3 regions of the Neptunomonas japonica JAMM 1380 genome follow, and region 3 is predicted to be linked to each of the others. Evidence: riboswitches for the same ligand, from Rfam matches in the RefSeq annotation. Region 3 holds a riboswitch; each other region holds the start of a gene.

Region 1 (5,689 bases), 190 kb from region 3:
AACATCATTTGCTGGCCATAAAGGTCACGAAACAAGCCCGACGTAGTGAAGACGGTATCGCGCCTAACACGCCCATTATCAAGTACTTGAGGCTTCAGCCCTTTTACCAAGCCACGGCTGTTCCACACCGGCTCAATACCCAGCATATCCAGCCCAAAAGCGATCATCACTCCCTCATCTCGTACTACATCAGATGCCCACAGTACCAATGCTTCACTTTTATCTGGATTTTGCTGATTACTTTGCAGGTTACGGCTACGTGCATCTTCGGCCATCTGTTTTCCTAGCTGCCAGGCAACTCGACTAGGAATAAGACTGCTATCCAGCGCATAGAAATTTCGCCCGGTTGGTAAACTGTTCGGGCTTCTAATCGGATCATTACCCTGCCCTGGTGTAATAAACCCTCCACTTAGGCCATTGAGTAGCGACTGCGTCTCTGCCGCAGGTGATAGCTGTAGTTTTTTCTGCCACTCCAGTTTCTGCTCTTCATCGTTGGACGCCATCGAGCTCAACATCATATCAACGGCTTGGTCAGTCCAGTCTTTGCCGTAGATATGTAACCCTAGTGGCATGAACTTTTCTTGCAAGCTAGTCAGGTAGTGGCCTACCTCATGCACTAACATATCGTCGTCTACTTCATCGAAACTGATTCCCATAATCGACAACTCGGCAGACATTGACTCGGCCAACTCATCTTTAAGTTCTAACTGCTCCACCTTGTCACGAATTTGCTGCACCAGCCGGTTGGAAATCGCTTGATTACCACTGCCGTGGCTGGTTTCAAAACTCTCGATAAGTTGGCGCAATTGCAGTAACTCATCATACAAGGGCGTGCTCTTAAGTGGTGGTGTTAGATGATCGACCATCACCGCCAACCCGCGCCGTTTCGCTTGAATACCTTCACCTACACCATCGACAATATAAGGATAAATACCGGGAATATCAGCGGCAACAATACGCGAATAATCATCTTCTGCGACCCCAACCGAGCGACGCGGCAAGAACTCATACGTGGAGTGGCGGCCCAGATGTACCAATGCATCCGCTTTAAAGCTGTCACGTAGATACTGATAAAAAGCCAAATACTGATGAGGCGGTGGAAATGCCAAATTAGCGTGCAGTAACTCTTCGTTAATCTCCCAACCACGCGGTGGTTGCGGCCCAATAAAAATTTTGCCAAACGTCAGGCCCGGTAACAGCAGCTGGTTTTGATAAGTCATTACATTGCCCGGTGCTTTACCCCAGCCACCCAGGCCTTCAATACCTGTTTGTTGCAAGGCTTTAATGATAGATAGCGCATCATCCATACAGAGTTTGTTATCACTGGAATTATTCGAACTATTGAGCGCTTTGGCAGGACTAAGGCTTTGCTGATAACAGGACTTTAATTGCCCCAGTAAGATTAATGCGCGTTGACGCGCCTTATGATCAACGCCCTCCAGCAGGTGATACATCTCTTCCATGGTATGTTGCAATGCGTTTTCAGCAAGTTCGGGCTTGCCCGCTTTTATTGCGGCTTCAAGCTGCTCGTGCAGTAAGCCAAAGGGACCAAACTCCATCTCTCGCTGCACGCTCGCGGGAAGTTGCTTAAACCACTGCTGATAATCTTTTGCCATCACTTTAGTGATTTTCTGGCTCATCGTTTTGAGTGCATGAACATCCCGAGGAAGATTAACTCCGCGCTCCTGCATCATATCCAGCAATATTTTCTGGGATGCCGGTAACTCGCCTGTGTCGTATCCATCAGCCTTAAGTTGCTGCAGAATCTGCCAGAGCGACGCGGGAACATCGAGGTTATCCGCACCAATATTGTGGCGTCCAGGAGGATGGTTGTAATAAATAATAGCGATACGCTTATCGTTGTTAGCCTTAGTTTGCAAGGCTTGCCAACGCTTGGCACGCGCTAATAGAGTATCAATACCCTCTGCCAATGGAGCAATTGCCTGCACTCGGATACCGGAGATTGGATCATCGATGTTATCTCCAGCGGTTGCGATAACCAAAGGTTGGCTGGCCCCCTGTAATTCGGGCATTGCTACCTGATAGTAAACCTTCTCTTGCGCGAGTCCATCCGAAGATAAGTGGCGCTCCAGCGCGGTACGGTCTCGCAGTTTAATGGCTTTAATCACCGGCACATTTAGCTGCTTAAGAACCTCAGTAACGGCTCCGCGCCCCTCACCTCCACCAATAACAAAGTCTTGTAGCATAACAATAGCGCTTAGCTGCTTACTGTAAGGCTTTAGCTGCTCTACAGCATCAACACCGGCCTCTCCCCAGTAAGCTAGAGCAGTCAAACAGTCGCTACCGTTTCGCTCTCGTGCCTGCTCACACAAACCGCGCAACATCGCGGCATCAGCAGGACGCCCGCCCCCCGCATGGTCAATAACCACCAGCAGTGGTTTAACGCTTACAGCAGGCATTTCAGTACTGAGTTGCCCTTTATATAACCACCTTAACCGAGGAACGGGAGAGGGAGTTTCAATGTGAGTCGCGGCGCCCAGACGGTGATAAACCCAGCTAAAAAGTAGGCTAGTGTTTTCACTACCCCCTGCCTGCCAGTAACTACGTGCTCTAATCCACTGGGCTTGATTTGGGTACTGCTGTAACTGCTGATTCAACCAACCATCAAAGTCATTATCAGGATGGGCTTTGCTTATCTCACGTAACTGTTGGTCATTATCAAACACAGATCTGTGTTCGAGTTGGCTAAGCTTTACTAGACGGTGATCACTATTGAGCACGAGTAATGGTTTTTGTACCTGGCGTAATAGTGGCTGTAATTCAGCGACACTGGGACCATAGAGGCCCATCGCTAATATGGCGAGGCTGTTGTTAATCAAATCGGCGGTTTGCTGTTCAGGCAACTGGCGCAATTGAGCATCTGTACGCGCTTTGATAACCAGTTGAGGATAACGCTGGATAAACTGGCGAGCGGCCTCCGCAACCGTCTCGGCATTGCGCTGGGAAACCAACACCAGTAAATAGTCTTGTTTGTTTTGCGTAGGCTCAGCAGCCCAAACAACGTGAGTTGTTGTCTGCATGAGAAGTAGAAGCGTCAGTATTAACAAACGCATAAATGTTAATCTCCAGGTGATGGCGTAAAAGGAGACGAACGTATGCCACTGATAATACTTATCAGAACATGTCATACCGCGTTTTCCCGCCCGGTGCATAGTTTAAGATTACTGATTCATGTATCTGGCTTTTGCATTAGCAAAGAACTAAGCAATTACAGTTGCGGGAACAGCCCCGGATTCACACCGGGTTCCATGAGAGCGTCGATTGAATCAACAGCTCAGTAACGCGGGTGTTTGTACAGGTCATGTAAAATTAAGTCAATTAGGGCAATCCTGATGAATGCCCGGTCAGAGTTCAAACAAGGGAGGTGATCGGCGCCCCAAAGAGCGCTGAGGGGATATTCTGGTAGGCTTCTTTTCTATGAAGTGTATAGATTCTGCCTCTTATCACTCAAATACTGGCTTAAAGAAACTACGCTCAAAGCTCAAAATGCATCGAGTACTTTTCGCATAATCAAAAGCGGCAAGACATTCAGGGTCATTGAACGAATCAATACGATATTGCTCATATTCGGCCAAGCTTGGAAACGTAAATAATGCCAGCGCTATATTGTTTGCCCCCTCTGACGGCAGAAAATATCCATTGTGAACGCCGCCAAACTTATTAACCAAAGGGATCCACATTTTTGCGTATTTTTCGAACTCAACAAGCTTGTACGGGTCAACCACATAGCGTAAATAACAGGTTACCATTTAAATCTCCTTATTTAGGTATTAAGCACTTCACTATCAGTGGTTTCTATTTTCGTTTTAACCGATTAACCAGCGATAGCCCCATAAAAAAGTCATACCGCCCAAAATAGGCCAAAGCAAACTTTTAAAATAGCTAGCCAAAACAACAGCCACACAGCCCGCAAGAATTTGCGCCAACTCCACTTGTAAGCCATCAACTTGTTTACTAAAAACAATCGGAGGAATACATAAAGCGGCTAAAATCGCTGGAGGTAACAATAAGAGTACCGGCTGACAGCGGGCAAGTAGTGGCCCTAGCTTGCCATGTAGCTGAATAAAAGAAAGGCGTATTAAGAAGGTAGCTAGGCCACATATAAAAAACAGTCCCCACAAACTCCACTCATTCATGTGGGCGCCCCATCACTGAATTAAAAGAACGACCAGCGATACGCGGTAATATCAATCCCGCAACAACCCCAGCAACAATCGCCAAAATAAAGCCTAAGTTATAAGGAAGTCCCTGTAAAAATATAGCGGCTAGCCCTGAAACCACAGCAACAATTAACAACAAACGATTAGTAATCGTCGACATTAGCATCGCCAAAAACGCCAACGGAATAGTAAAACCAAGCATCCATTGCGGCGGGATACTGGCTCCCACTGCAATACCGAGTATTACCGACAACACCCAACTAACCCACAATGCCACCGCAGTGCCTAAGTAATAACTAATACGTTCTGCATCCGTACGTTGTTGCTGATCAGGTGTGATACACAAGCCATAGGCCTGATCGCATAAGAGATACGCAAAGGGTAACCGGAAGCGTTTCTTTAGCGGATAAAATAGCGGCGCAAATGTCGCACTATAAATGGCAAAACGTAAATTAATCACGACTGTGGTTAAGACAATGACCACAAATGCTGCATTTTCTTGAATAAGCTGCATCGCGGCTAACTGTGCTGATCCAGCAAAAAACAACACTGTCATTCCCATGATTAACTCGGGGCTCATATCCAAAGCCACACCGTTAGCACCCACAATTAAACCAAACGGCAACACGCCTGACACCAACGGCATCAGATCTCTTACCCCTTGCCAAAATTGTGATCGACAATCCCGCACCTGCATAACTAACTATTACCCTTTAAAAAGTTAAACAACATTGGGGAAGATTACGCTGACTCACTAGCGCACTCAATAACTTAACAGCGCCTTAGATTATTTTTCTAGGCAAAACACTTTTGCGTAAAAGAGTCAGATATGATGAGCCTAACTCCAAAAGCAAAAGCCTTGCATGATGATATTGCCGCCATCCAAAAAGAAGTTGCTCATCTCTAACACGGTACTCGAACTTTCAAGCACAATTGCACCGCCCTAATACCCACTGTAAAGTACACCAAAAATAAGTAGGAGGTTGTTTTGCCTCTTAATAACAACCCAACTTAGTTAGGTAGTCACAGAATGATTGATAAAGAAGCTGCTGCAAACTTGTTTAAAATGGCCGATGAATTTATTGATGTAGCCAACCGCCTAGTGACATCAGACAATAAGGACTTGGAAGATGTAGGGGCTGCATTACGCTATGCAGCAGCACGTTTTAGTGCTCATGAAACTGCGTATAAATCGAAGGATTTAGCGGCAGAACGCAATGATGCTTTATCATGGTTCACAAATCAGTACTCTGAAATGCTGGAAGAAAATTTAGACCAGCATATCGAACATTTTAAGTCACTTAAAAATAAGGCAGAAAGCCACTAATAGCGGCTCAAATCTTATGTAAAGGTCTGGCAGGACGTCAGATCTTCACCTACTTTTGTGACGACGTTTTTAGCTCGTTTTGTTCTATTGGTAACGTCGTTTTTGCAGCCGGAGCATTAATCAGTTTTCCAGATTTCTGAATCAATTTTTTCTTAACTTTGTCTAATCTAATGACATAACC
Region 2 (5,689 bases), 1.0 Mb from region 3:
ATTAATATTAAATCGGCACGCTTTGCTGCATCATGCAATAAAGCACGGCTTCGGTTCTCACCTACCATCCATAAATCGAGTGCATTAACGGGTTCACCTGAGGCAATTTCTAAAATCATAGGGTCAAGAAAATCAGGCCCCGTTTTAAAAACCACGACTTTACGCCCAGCGTTACGATGCAATCGCGCTAATGCCGCCGTGACTGTGGTTTTTCCTTGGCCAGATGCCGGTGCACAAATAAATAGCGCTGGACATAAAATAGCATTGTTAGAAGATGACGACTGAAGCAATTGATCGCTCACAGCTCAACCCCTTTTTGCGCCTTAATGCCCGCCTGATAAGCATGCTTTACAACCTGCATCTCAGTTACGGTATCAGCAATATCTATTAACGCTTGCGGCGCACCACGGCCAGTAATAACCACATGTTGATTCACAGGGCGACTCTCAACTGCCTTAATGACCTGTTGTAAATCAACATATTTATATTTAAGCGCAATGTTTAGTTCATCCAAGACAACTAAGGTAATATTTTCATCATTGAGAAGTTTCTCAGATTGCTTCCATGCTTTAGTTGCGGCTGCAATATCACGCTCTTTATCTTGTGTTTCCCACGTGAATCCTTCACCCATCACGTAATACTGCACTTCAGGGAAGCGCCTAAAAAACGCTTCTTCGCCGGTACTGAAAGCACCTTTAATAAATTGCACAACGCCAACCTGCATATCGTGGCCCAACGCACGTGCAACCATGCCAAAGGCCGAACTGCTCTTGCCTTTACCATTACCGGTATGAACAAGGCATACGCCGCGATCTTGATCAGCACGCGCAATAGACTGATCTATTATCTCTTTTTTACGTTTCATACGAGCGAGGTAACGTTCTTCTCGCTGCTGTTCTTCCGTTAACTCAGATGAATCAGACAAGTGTTTATCACTCATAAAGTTTCAGCTCCAGAGTGACGAGTTCGGTTAAACCAACCCAGAAACAAGTAAGTAGCAATTGCACAACCGACATAGAAAAATACGGCTTCAAACTGCGAAGGCGAGTACTTAACCAAACGATTTAGCATTTCAGCCATAGTTGGGTCTGTATAGCGACCAGAGTAAAAATAGAAGCTGCCACTGGAGATAATCTGACAAACAGCGGTTCCGAGTATTAAGCTACTAAACATCGTTAACAAACTACCCCATGTTTCTTGGTGGCGTTTGGCATACCAGCGCCCTGCCCACCACATAGAAGCATAAGCAGGAACCAACATGATATAAGTGGGTGTTACGCAAAATGAACTAACGCCACCAAAAGTGATTGCTGCAAAATCAAGAAGAAAAGCCTCCAAAATCAGCAACGGAAAAGACCATAACGGCTTAAGGAAGATACCTGCCAGAAAAAAAACAGCCCAAGAGGCACTCGGCAAATGATCGATGGATGCGAAATGATGGCCACGTGTCACTGCCATCAGCAAAATCAAAAATGCACCGATCATCAATTGTGATCGTGGTTGAATATTCATCATGACAGATATCTCTTAAGTAAGTTGAACTAATGCTGTTAAGTTAATGTAATTAAATACATTTATTAACACGAATTATTGAGGTTGATAAGCCAGTGTAAACAAGGCAGTTGAACCCGCCTGGTTATAACCACTAATGGTTTGATACTGCTTATCTAGTAAGTTGCTTAGCTTGGCGCGTACTTGCCATGCCGGTGCTAACTGATACGTTGCACGCAGATCGACAGTACCAAAGCCTTCTAAAGAGCTTGTATTACTATCGCTGGTATAACGACGACCTTCAGCATGTAATGTTGCACCTAAAGTCAGTGCACCAAAATTACGATCAAGATTAAGATTGAGAATTCTGTCAGCTCGACGTGCTAAACGGTTACCCTTATTAGCACCTGAACGGACTTCAGGATCAAGAAATGAAAGATTACCGCTCAGCAACCATTGCTGCCATTGATAATCAGCACTTAGCTCTAATCCACGGATGCGTGCTGAGTTGATATTGCTAGGTAACCATCTGTAGGGATATAGAACCGTTGGCGAAGGCGCCCACGCAATCATGTCTTTAAAGGTTGTTTGATAAAGTGAGGCTTGCCAATTAACGTCCTGATACTTCCCTCTCAAGCTCAACTCAAAGGTGTCTGATTCTTCTGGTACAAGATCAGCATTACCGCCCCCGTAGGCATCTGAAGGATAGTACAAATCGTTAAACGAAGGTGCTTTAAAAGCGGTTCCATAAGAAGTAACCAGCTTGAGGTTATTATTTAATGGAATTCCCCAAGCAATACCGCCTGTTGTGTAGGAACCAAATTGCTCGTTATCATCAACACGAGCACTGAACTGCAGATCAGATTTGCCTAATGTTAGCTGGTATTGAGCAAAACCTGCCCAGTTGTTGCGATCAGTCACAACATAAGCATTGTTTGTGTCTATTTGATCGTTTATGTAGTCCAAACCAAAAATAAGCTGATTATCATCACTTATTAACAGATCGTTTTGAATAGTAAAAGAGTCACGTACTGTCTCATGACGGCTTTTAAATGCGCTACCAGAAAATGCTTTTGTCTTGTTCCAGCTTCGACCTGCAGACACATTAACAAGCCACATATCAGATACAGCAAAAGTGCCACTTGCACCCATGACTTTAGTTAGCGTATCGCTTCGATCCGAACTAAAGTCATCATATTCACTTTCAGAATCAGTGATAGAAAAAAAGCCTTCAAGCTCATGGCCTCCATCAAAACGCTGCCCCAGTCGTAAATGTAAGCCTTGATTGTGATAACCATCATCGTCGATATTTCCCGTCGTTTTTGCATCAAACCCATCCGTCGTAATGCCTGATGCAGTTACATTAAACCAACGGTTTTGATCACCACCCTGCAAACCAACTTCAGCTAAAGATGTACCATCTGAGCCTGCTGAAATGGTAAAAGAAGGCGTCAGCCTACCCGCACCACGGCGTGTGAAAATTTGGATAACGCCACCGGCAGCATCCGAACCATACAAAGATGAACGTGGTCCACGAACAATCTCAATACGTTCAATCTGACTAAGATTAAGTTCCTCAACACTTACTTGCCCTAGCGTAGCTGAACCAACACGGATACCATCAATCACAATCAATGAATTTTTAGACGATGTGCCGCGTAGGAAAATACTACTGGATTTACCAATACCACCTCTGTTGGTAATCATTACACCGGGAGTTTTTTGTAAAATATCAGCCACTGTAATTGCTTGTGAACGCTCAATATCTTTACGTGTTATTAAGGTAACTGAAGCCAGCGTTTCATCAACAGACTGAGCAGTACGAGAAGCTGTTACTAATATTTCATTAAGATTGGTTGTTTGGGCTGCAACCAAAGAGGAATAACAGCACGCCGTTGCTAAAACGGTGTTGGAAAGTTTTTTCATGGTTCAGATGGTGTCCTGTACGTGCCCGCCGCACGCCAATAAAATTAATGGCATTAACGAGCAGGAATGAACAGAAACACGACAACCGCAAAGCAGGCACTAGCAAGCTAGAACTGAAACGACAAGAATGTGCACCGTTGCATTAGCCCTCCGCTATGCCGACTGAGTAATGTTTGTGGCCGGTCTCCGGACTTACGAGAGGATAATTATCCCAACATTACGCCTTCCCATGTATGACACAGTGGCTTTTGTAATGCCTTAACTCGATTACCGTTGCGGGGGCAGTGTTGGCTTTGCTTGCTAAAGCTGAACGCACCAACTTCCCGTTTAAAATCCCGATTTAAAACAGGATTACCAAAAACTGTGTGCATTCTAGGGAGATGAACCTGTGGGGTCAACATCAAAAGTCATGAATAAATTTAACGATAAACCGCATTCTATTCATCTATGATTTTTATCAAGGCTGATAAAAAACAAGCGCGTAAAACGCGCTTGAGAGGAAGTAAAAAATAACTATTACAATTAACTGGCTTTATGAAGCGCTTAAATAGTTTGCATTTAATTAGTTATCGACTTGATCACGAATCAATTTCTTATTGATCTTACCAACACTGGTTTTAGGTATCTCGTCAACAATACTGACACGCTCAGGAATAGCCCACTTAGCAATTTGGCCACTCGCCACATATTGCTGAAGATGCTTATGAATATCCTCCGCATCAATTGAGTGACCTTCTGCAGGAACAATCATCGCAAACGGACGCTCCCCCCAACGTACATCGGGTACACCTACAACAGCGACCTGATTCACCGCTTCACTTTGGCTAATCAGATTTTCTAATTCTAGAGAAGAGATCCACTCACCACCGGTCTTAATCACATCCTTAATACGGTCTTTAATCTCTAACGTACCATCAGGTGATATAGAAGCCACATCTCCGGTATGTAACCAGCCGTTTTCCCAGAGCTCATCACTTTTTTCGGGTTCTTTGTAATAGCCCTGTGTTAACCACGGTGCACGTACTACAACCTCACCCATCGCTTCTCCATCATGGATAACCTCGTTACCCGCCGGGTCTACAATGCGCAGATCAACCAAGCCAACTGGCACACCGGTTTTAATCCTCTCAGACATTTGCTCTTCCATGGGTTGAGCAAGATCATCATGATGTAAATAGGTCGCCGTTAATAGTGGGCAGGTTTCAGACATACCATAAGCGGTGAAAAACTCAATGCCCCGTTCTGCCATATGCTTCGCCATACCCAAGGTTGGCGCACTACCGCCAGTAAGCATTTTCCAACCCGTTAAGTCGGTCGTTTTAGCGGCATCACTATCAAGAATCATCTGTAAGACTGTGGGGACACCATGCGAAAAAGTCACCTTCTCTTTGGCAAACAGCTCAACCAGCTTATTTGGTTCATAGCGGCCCGGATACACTTGCTTAATACCTAGCATGGTTGCCGTGTAAGGAACACCCCACGCATGCACATGGAACATCGGTGTCATCGGCATATAGACATCGTTTGAGCGCAACAAAGGCTGACCTTCGTAACAGCCTAACGTCGCAGCCATATTCAATGTATGTAACACGAGCTGGCGGTGCGAAAAGTAAACGCCTTTTGGATTCCCCGTAGTACCGGTAGTATAAAAAGTAGTCGCTATTGAGTTCTCATCAAAATCTGGGAAATCATACTGAGCAGATGCGCTAGCCAACAATGCCTCATACTCACCCAAGGTATTTAAACTAGTTTGTGCAGCATTTGCCTTATCTGATAACTGCACGTAACCACGCACACTTGGAATTTGCTCGCCAAACTGCTCAGCTAAAATGAGAAAGTCATCATGTACCAACACATAGTTATCTTCGGCATGATCCATCGTGTAGATGATCTGATCAAGACTCAAACGTACATTCACATGATGTAATACCGCACCAATCATGGGCACCGCAAAATAAGCCTCTAAATAACGATGGCTATCCCAATCCATCACTGCCACCGTATCGCCTGCCTGCACTCCAGCTTCTGTTAATACATTAGCTAACTTACAGATACGCTGGTTAAGCGTTTTATAGTCATAACGCAAAACATCACTATAGACAATTTCGTGATTTGGTTCGTATCGCTGACCAGAGAGCAGTAAGCTTTTAATCAGTAACGGAGATTGATGGGCATTCTGAGAGGGGTCGAGTATTTTAGTTTTCATTGTCTAGGCCTGTTGTTTTTATTGTGTCCTTCTAAAAACGACGTGCTTCGGTAACTAAGCACATCG
Region 3 (5,689 bases):
AAGCGGCATCGGAGGCTCTGTCACTTTAGAGTTCTCAAGCAGACTCGTTAAACGCGTATATGCACTTCTAGCACCCAAAAAGCTTTTCCACGAATTGATAAGCTGATCTATCGGTGCCAGAGCTCGCCCTAACAAGATAGAACCTGCAATCACTGTCCCGCCAGATATGTCTCCTTGAATAGCCAAATACGCACCCAAACCAAGCATTAACGACTGCATAGTGGTACGAAAGGTCTTTGATACTGTTGTAATCAACCCGCCCTGACGGCTCGCCCTCGTTTGTAATTCAAGTAGCTGATCCTGCTTTTGCTGCCAGCGGGCGCGCAAGCGCGGCAACATCCCCATAGCCTCAATAACTTCTGAATTACGTAAGTTAAGCTGCGTTTCTTGAGTATTCTCAATATTGAGTTTATTCGCATCTTGAATATCTCTACGTGTGATTCGCTCATTAACGACAGCAAGAATAATCAAAAATATAGCGGCAGCCAGCGCGATGCTTCCCATTAAAGGATGGAAAAGATAAACAACACCTAGGTAGATAGGCAACCATGGCGCATCAAACAGTGTTAAAAGACTAGCACCACCCAAAAACTGGCGCAGCGTCAATAAATCTGACAAAGGCTGCGCAGTAGCAACACTGCCGCCAGAAGTCAGCGCCTGATGAAACAGAGAATCAAATACGCGTGGCCCTAGAGTTTTTTCCAACCTGTTACCCGTCACTATTAACACCTGTGACCTAACCCACTCTAACGTTCCCATCACCAAAAATAGAAAGACCAATAACAGCGTTAGCATTAACAGCGTTGATTCACTGCTGCTCGTTAAAACACGATCATAAACTTCGAGCATGTAGATAACAGGTGCCAGCATCAAAATATTGATGCAAAAGCTAAAAACCCCAGTTGATACAAAGGAAGTACGCGAAGCCGATAATGCCTGATATAACTCAGATTTTTCCACAGATTCTTTTGGGTTGTGTGACTGTGATTTCATAGTTTAACTGGATTCCATACGTTAATCAGGTGAGTGCACATTACTATAAACCTATATTTATTCAGTACTTTTTTATCAACAGCTTAGCGCCAAAAAAATAACAAACTATATCGAGACTAGAACTGAATACAAAATATTTCTATATTTACCTATCAAAAATGACATTTCGTAACATTTACATCAAATATCACTAATTAAGTGACTCGGATCAAAGGATTTGTCCCTAGAGAGAGGATAATTATTAATCATAAACAATCTTCAAAGGAGACAATGATGGATGATCTGGTAAAAGCCCCCGCGCAAGAAGCTATTGAAACACTTGAGGCTGCATCTGAGCTGAATGACTCAGCATCAGCAGAACAACAAGAAGAAAATAACACCAATACTCAAAAGCGAATCTCCCGCAAAGAGTACGAAGCCACTAAAAAAGATCTGCAAATTGAGCTACTCAAAATGCAGAGCTGGGCGCGTGAAACCGGAGAGAGAATTGTCATCCTATTTGAAGGTCGTGATGCCGCAGGTAAAGGGGGAACGATCAAGCGCTTTATGGAACACCTAAACCCTCGTGGCGCTAGAGTTATCGCTTTAGAAAAACCTACCGAAGAAGAAAAAGGTCAATGGTACTACCAGCGTTACGTCAAACACCTTCCAACCAAAGGGGAAATTCTGCTGTTTGACCGCTCTTGGTATAACCGAGCCGGTGTTGAAAGAGTTATGAATTTCTGCTCTCCAGCAGAATATCTTGAATTTATGCGCCAAACACCTGACTTTGAACGCATGCTGGTTCGTAGCGGTATTAGACTTTATAAATTCTGGTTTTCAGTTAGCCGTGATGAGCAGTTTGAACGATTCCAAGCACGCAAAGTGGCACCACTGAAGCAATGGAAATTATCCCCAATTGATCTTGCATCACTTGATAAGTGGGATGCATACACAGAAGCAAAAGAAGCGATGTTCTTTTATTCTGATACAGCAGATGCTCCTTGGACGGTTATCAAATCAGACGATAAGAAACGTGCACGTATTAATGCCATGCGCTTTGTCTTGAGCTCTCTTCCTTATCCCAATAAAAATCCGGATATCGACCTAACACCCGATCCACTTATTGTTGGTAATGCACGCGACATTCATGAGCAAGATGAACATATTTTCTTGCCTGACAATACATAACACGGAGGTAGAACCATGTCTCAGAAGCAAACGCAGCACTCACATAATGTTGTTGAGTCCTTTAAAGGGAAATTATCAACAGAACTGCAAAGCCAGATTGGCGACTCGAATTTTTCAGCATTAGAATTGATTGTAGAATCAGCTATCAGCACTGCCGTGCTTGAAGAACTCGAAAAAGCAGCCGACCGTATCGAGAAACTATCGCATGACATCCGTAATTTTGCCGAAAGTTATGATAGCTAGACGATAAAAAAGTGGCTGTTCACAAACCATTTGTGCACAGCCTACATCCCTCCCCCTTACATTGCATCACGAAAAACCTCCCTGTAAACTTCGCCCCAGCCATCCAGGTGCCTCTAATAAGGTTAAACGGGAAGAACGGTGCGTATGACGCTAGCCATAAAGCCAATACAAAGCCGACACTGCCCCCGCAACGGTAATCGATCCATACAAGATTGAGAGTCCGGATACCGGCCTGCTTCTCATCCAACTCAATGCGCGGCGGGTGCATACCCTGAGGTTTTACATGTATCGATTAACACCTATGCTAGCAGTAGTAGCGTTAGCTAATATGCCATCTATTTCTTTTGCCTCTTCAATAACCAACCAACCCCTTCATATAACGGTATCAGGTACACGTTCATTATTATCAGAAGAGATGTCGGGAAAATCAGTCAACGTCATTACGCACCAACAAATCAGCGCGAGTGGTGCTGCCAATATCTTTGAAGCACTGCGCAGTAGCGGCGCAGTCCAGATCACACAAAACTATACAGGTAATAGTAATGATGGCGTCGTTTCCATGCGTGGCTTTGGAGAAAATACTAGTCAAAACGTATTGATTTTGGTGAATGGCAGACCACTTAACAACCCTACACTAGAAGCCCCCGACCTCAGTATTATTTCTCTAAATAATGTAGATAGAATTGAAGTACTGCAAGGCAGTGCGGGGGTATTATATGGGCAGAATGCCGTCGGCGGCGTAATTAATATCATTACTCGCTCTATTGAAGGCTCAAACGCTCAGATTCAGCTTTCAATGGGCTCATATGACACAGCCAAGTTTTCTGTAGGTTTTGATCAACGTTATGATAATGGCCTGGGAGTACGCGTCAACGCGAACAGGAATACAAGTCATGGCTATCGTGATAACAGTGACACTGAGTATGGGCGTGTAAACGCTGGATTATCATATCGCTATAACACAGGTGAAATCGGCATATCACATCAGGTTATCCATGATAATCAACGCTTGCCGGGTTCCTTAAGTGATTATCAAGCTCTTACTAAACCCCAAGCAACAAACACACCTAACGACTTCTTTAACGCAGACGTTATTGTGAATGAAATAACATTATCTCAATCAGCATCTGAACACTTTTCATTAAATGCAGAACTCAGCCAAAGAGATAGCAACGGCAAGGGCTACCTCTATGGCAGCAACTCTCGTCAGGACACCCGGGTAAATTCATTTACTCCTCGTATTTCCGCCCACTTGCCTACACTTCATGGCGATACAATTCTGACAACAGGATATGACTATCGCGGCAGTGATTTCCAAGCTAATAATGCACTAGGAACAACAAATAGCCGGCAAGTTTCGCACGCGTTATATGCGCAAGTCATCCACCCTATAAGTGCTCAGGTTTTTGCAACTTTCGGCGCACGAGACACTCGTATAAAAGATAGCAACCGTGTCTCCAACAGCGATCACTCAGATTCAGCCTTTGTGAAAGAATTCGCCATTAATTGGAGACCAAAATCTAACCACCAGTTTTTTCTAAGACGTGATGAGAATGTTCGTTTCGCAGCAATTGAAGAAAATGGTTATACCCTCCCTAACATTAGCTTCCTGAAACCACAAAAAGGAACATCATGGGAGCTCGGCTGGAAAGGGCGCTATCAACAAACCAAATTAATGCTGAACTTGTACAGATTAGAGTTAAATAATGAGATTTTGTTTGATTCAGCAGCCAATGGCGGTTGGGGAGCGAACTTAAACTTAGATCGCTCACTTCGCAGAGGTGTTATCCTCAGCGTAGAGCACGCCTTGATGCAGAATATCAACATAGGTGGCACCTACACCTATACCGACTCGGAATTATTAGCCGGCTCGTTTAAAGGGAATGAAGTGCCTTTTGTTGCACAACATACACTTAATCTATTTGTGAATTATCGCTTTAATCAGCAATGGAATCTCTACCTCGATGGGCAATATACTGGCGAACGTTATTTAGCAGGCGATGATGCCAATACATTAAGCAAAACCGACAGTATCGTCCTTATGAATGCCTCATTAAAATGGCAGCATAACCACTGGACAAGCCAGCTAACTGTTAACAATTTATTCAATGAAAAATATGACGCATATGTAGGTTCCTCTTTTGGCTCTGCGTACCATTACCCAGCGCCCGAGCGAAACCTACTCTTTAATGTAGGCTATTCTTTTTAAATAGCGGCACATAGGGCTGGAAATACCAGCCCTGATTACTCGGGATAAAAAAATGGCCAATCGACTCACCAAAATCTATACCCGTACCGGCGACAAAGGCGAGACAGGCCTTGCTGATGGCCGGCGTGTATCGAAAACCTCTGAGCGTATTGAAACGCTGGGAGACATTGACGAACTCAATTCTGTTTTAGGCGTACTGCGAGCGGAATTAACCGCAGAGGACCCAATATCAGCTATCTTTTTTCAATTGCAGAATGATCTCTTTGACTTAGGTGGTGAGATGGCCATGGCTAATCCCGATTATCATGCGATAACACCTGAAATGATCAGCGAACTAGAGAATCACCTTGACGACTTAAATGAGCAATTACCGCCATTAACAGAGTTTATACTACCAGGCGGTAGCCGTAGCGCAGCTTACTGCCACCAAGCAAGAAGCATCTGCCGCCGCGCAGAACGCCAAATGATTCGCTTATGCAATGCTGAAGAGCAAAACTCAACAGGAGCAATCTACCTAAACCGCTTATCTGACCTACTCTTTGTCTGCGCCAGAGTCTTAGCTCGCAGAGCGGGAGCAACGGAAGTATTTTGGCAGCCAAGAAACCAGCCTAAACCAGCCTAAGACTCTATTATTCAAAGCTTTCTAGTAACGCTATGCCTTATGGGAAAGCGCTATTTTGGATTGAATCACAAACTGGTTAAAACAAGTAAAATCCTTGTCTTCAAGAGGCTTGTCTACGCGGTCTGCATAAAATAAACCAATAGCTTTGCCGCGTATCACCACAGGAGCAATGACCATTCCACTCGGCCCGACCTCTTTAATAAACGCCGCCGGCAGGCGCTCTTTCCAGCCCGGTTCATTTAAATCTGACACCAGTAATGTCATCTCTTTTTTAATCACATGATAAAACAAACGCAAGTCTGATTCTTTTCTCTGTGGAGTAAAAAACTGCTCTAATGATTCCAGAGAATCACCTTCGGCAATTTTCATACCTAACATAAGGGGTGACTGGCGGTATAAACAAAACATAACACGCTCATAAGAAGTACAAGCCTTAATCCCTTCAACTACGA

Evidence for each region. Region 3 has a riboswitch for cobalamin ahead of NEJAP_RS14195 (TonB-dependent receptor family protein). Riboswitches for the same ligand answer to the same signal wherever they lie in the genome.
Region 1: it holds a riboswitch for cobalamin, as region 3 does, so the genes downstream of both, NEJAP_RS15140 (cobaltochelatase subunit CobN) here and NEJAP_RS14195 (TonB-dependent receptor family protein) in region 3, are expected to answer to the same signal.
Region 2: it holds a riboswitch for cobalamin, as region 3 does, so the genes downstream of both, NEJAP_RS09420 (TonB-dependent receptor domain-containing protein) here and NEJAP_RS14195 (TonB-dependent receptor family protein) in region 3, are expected to answer to the same signal.

What each region holds. Positions count from the first base shown of each region.
Region 1 is NZ_AP014546.1:3,228,256-3,233,944, forward strand. Features, by position in the region: gene NEJAP_RS15140 (cobaltochelatase subunit CobN) at 1-3,074, opposite strand, end outside; cobalamin riboswitch at 3,172-3,305, opposite strand; gene NEJAP_RS15145 (NIPSNAP family protein) at 3,465-3,770, opposite strand; gene NEJAP_RS15150 (AzlD domain-containing protein) at 3,828-4,157, opposite strand; gene NEJAP_RS15155 (AzlC family ABC transporter permease) at 4,150-4,827, opposite strand; gene NEJAP_RS15160 (DUF3144 domain-containing protein) at 5,212-5,508, shown strand; gene NEJAP_RS15165 (hypothetical protein) at 5,558-5,689, opposite strand, start outside.
Region 2 is NZ_AP014546.1:2,008,591-2,014,279, reverse strand. Features, by position in the region: gene NEJAP_RS09435 (cobyrinate a,c-diamide synthase) at 1-302, opposite strand, end outside; gene cobO (cob(I)yrinic acid a,c-diamide adenosyltransferase) at 299-940, opposite strand; gene NEJAP_RS09425 (hypothetical protein) at 937-1,515, opposite strand; gene NEJAP_RS09420 (TonB-dependent receptor domain-containing protein) at 1,588-3,417, opposite strand; cobalamin riboswitch at 3,577-3,791, opposite strand; gene NEJAP_RS09415 (fatty acid--CoA ligase) at 3,980-5,623, opposite strand.
Region 3 is NZ_AP014546.1:3,035,145-3,040,833, forward strand. Features, by position in the region: gene NEJAP_RS14180 (type I secretion system permease/ATPase) at 1-993, opposite strand, end outside; gene ppk2 (polyphosphate kinase 2) at 1,267-2,163, shown strand; gene NEJAP_RS14190 (phosphatase) at 2,179-2,406, shown strand; cobalamin riboswitch at 2,495-2,657, shown strand; gene NEJAP_RS14195 (TonB-dependent receptor family protein) at 2,690-4,615, shown strand; gene NEJAP_RS14200 (cob(I)yrinic acid a,c-diamide adenosyltransferase) at 4,668-5,237, shown strand; gene NEJAP_RS14205 (HDOD domain-containing protein) at 5,268-5,689, opposite strand, start outside.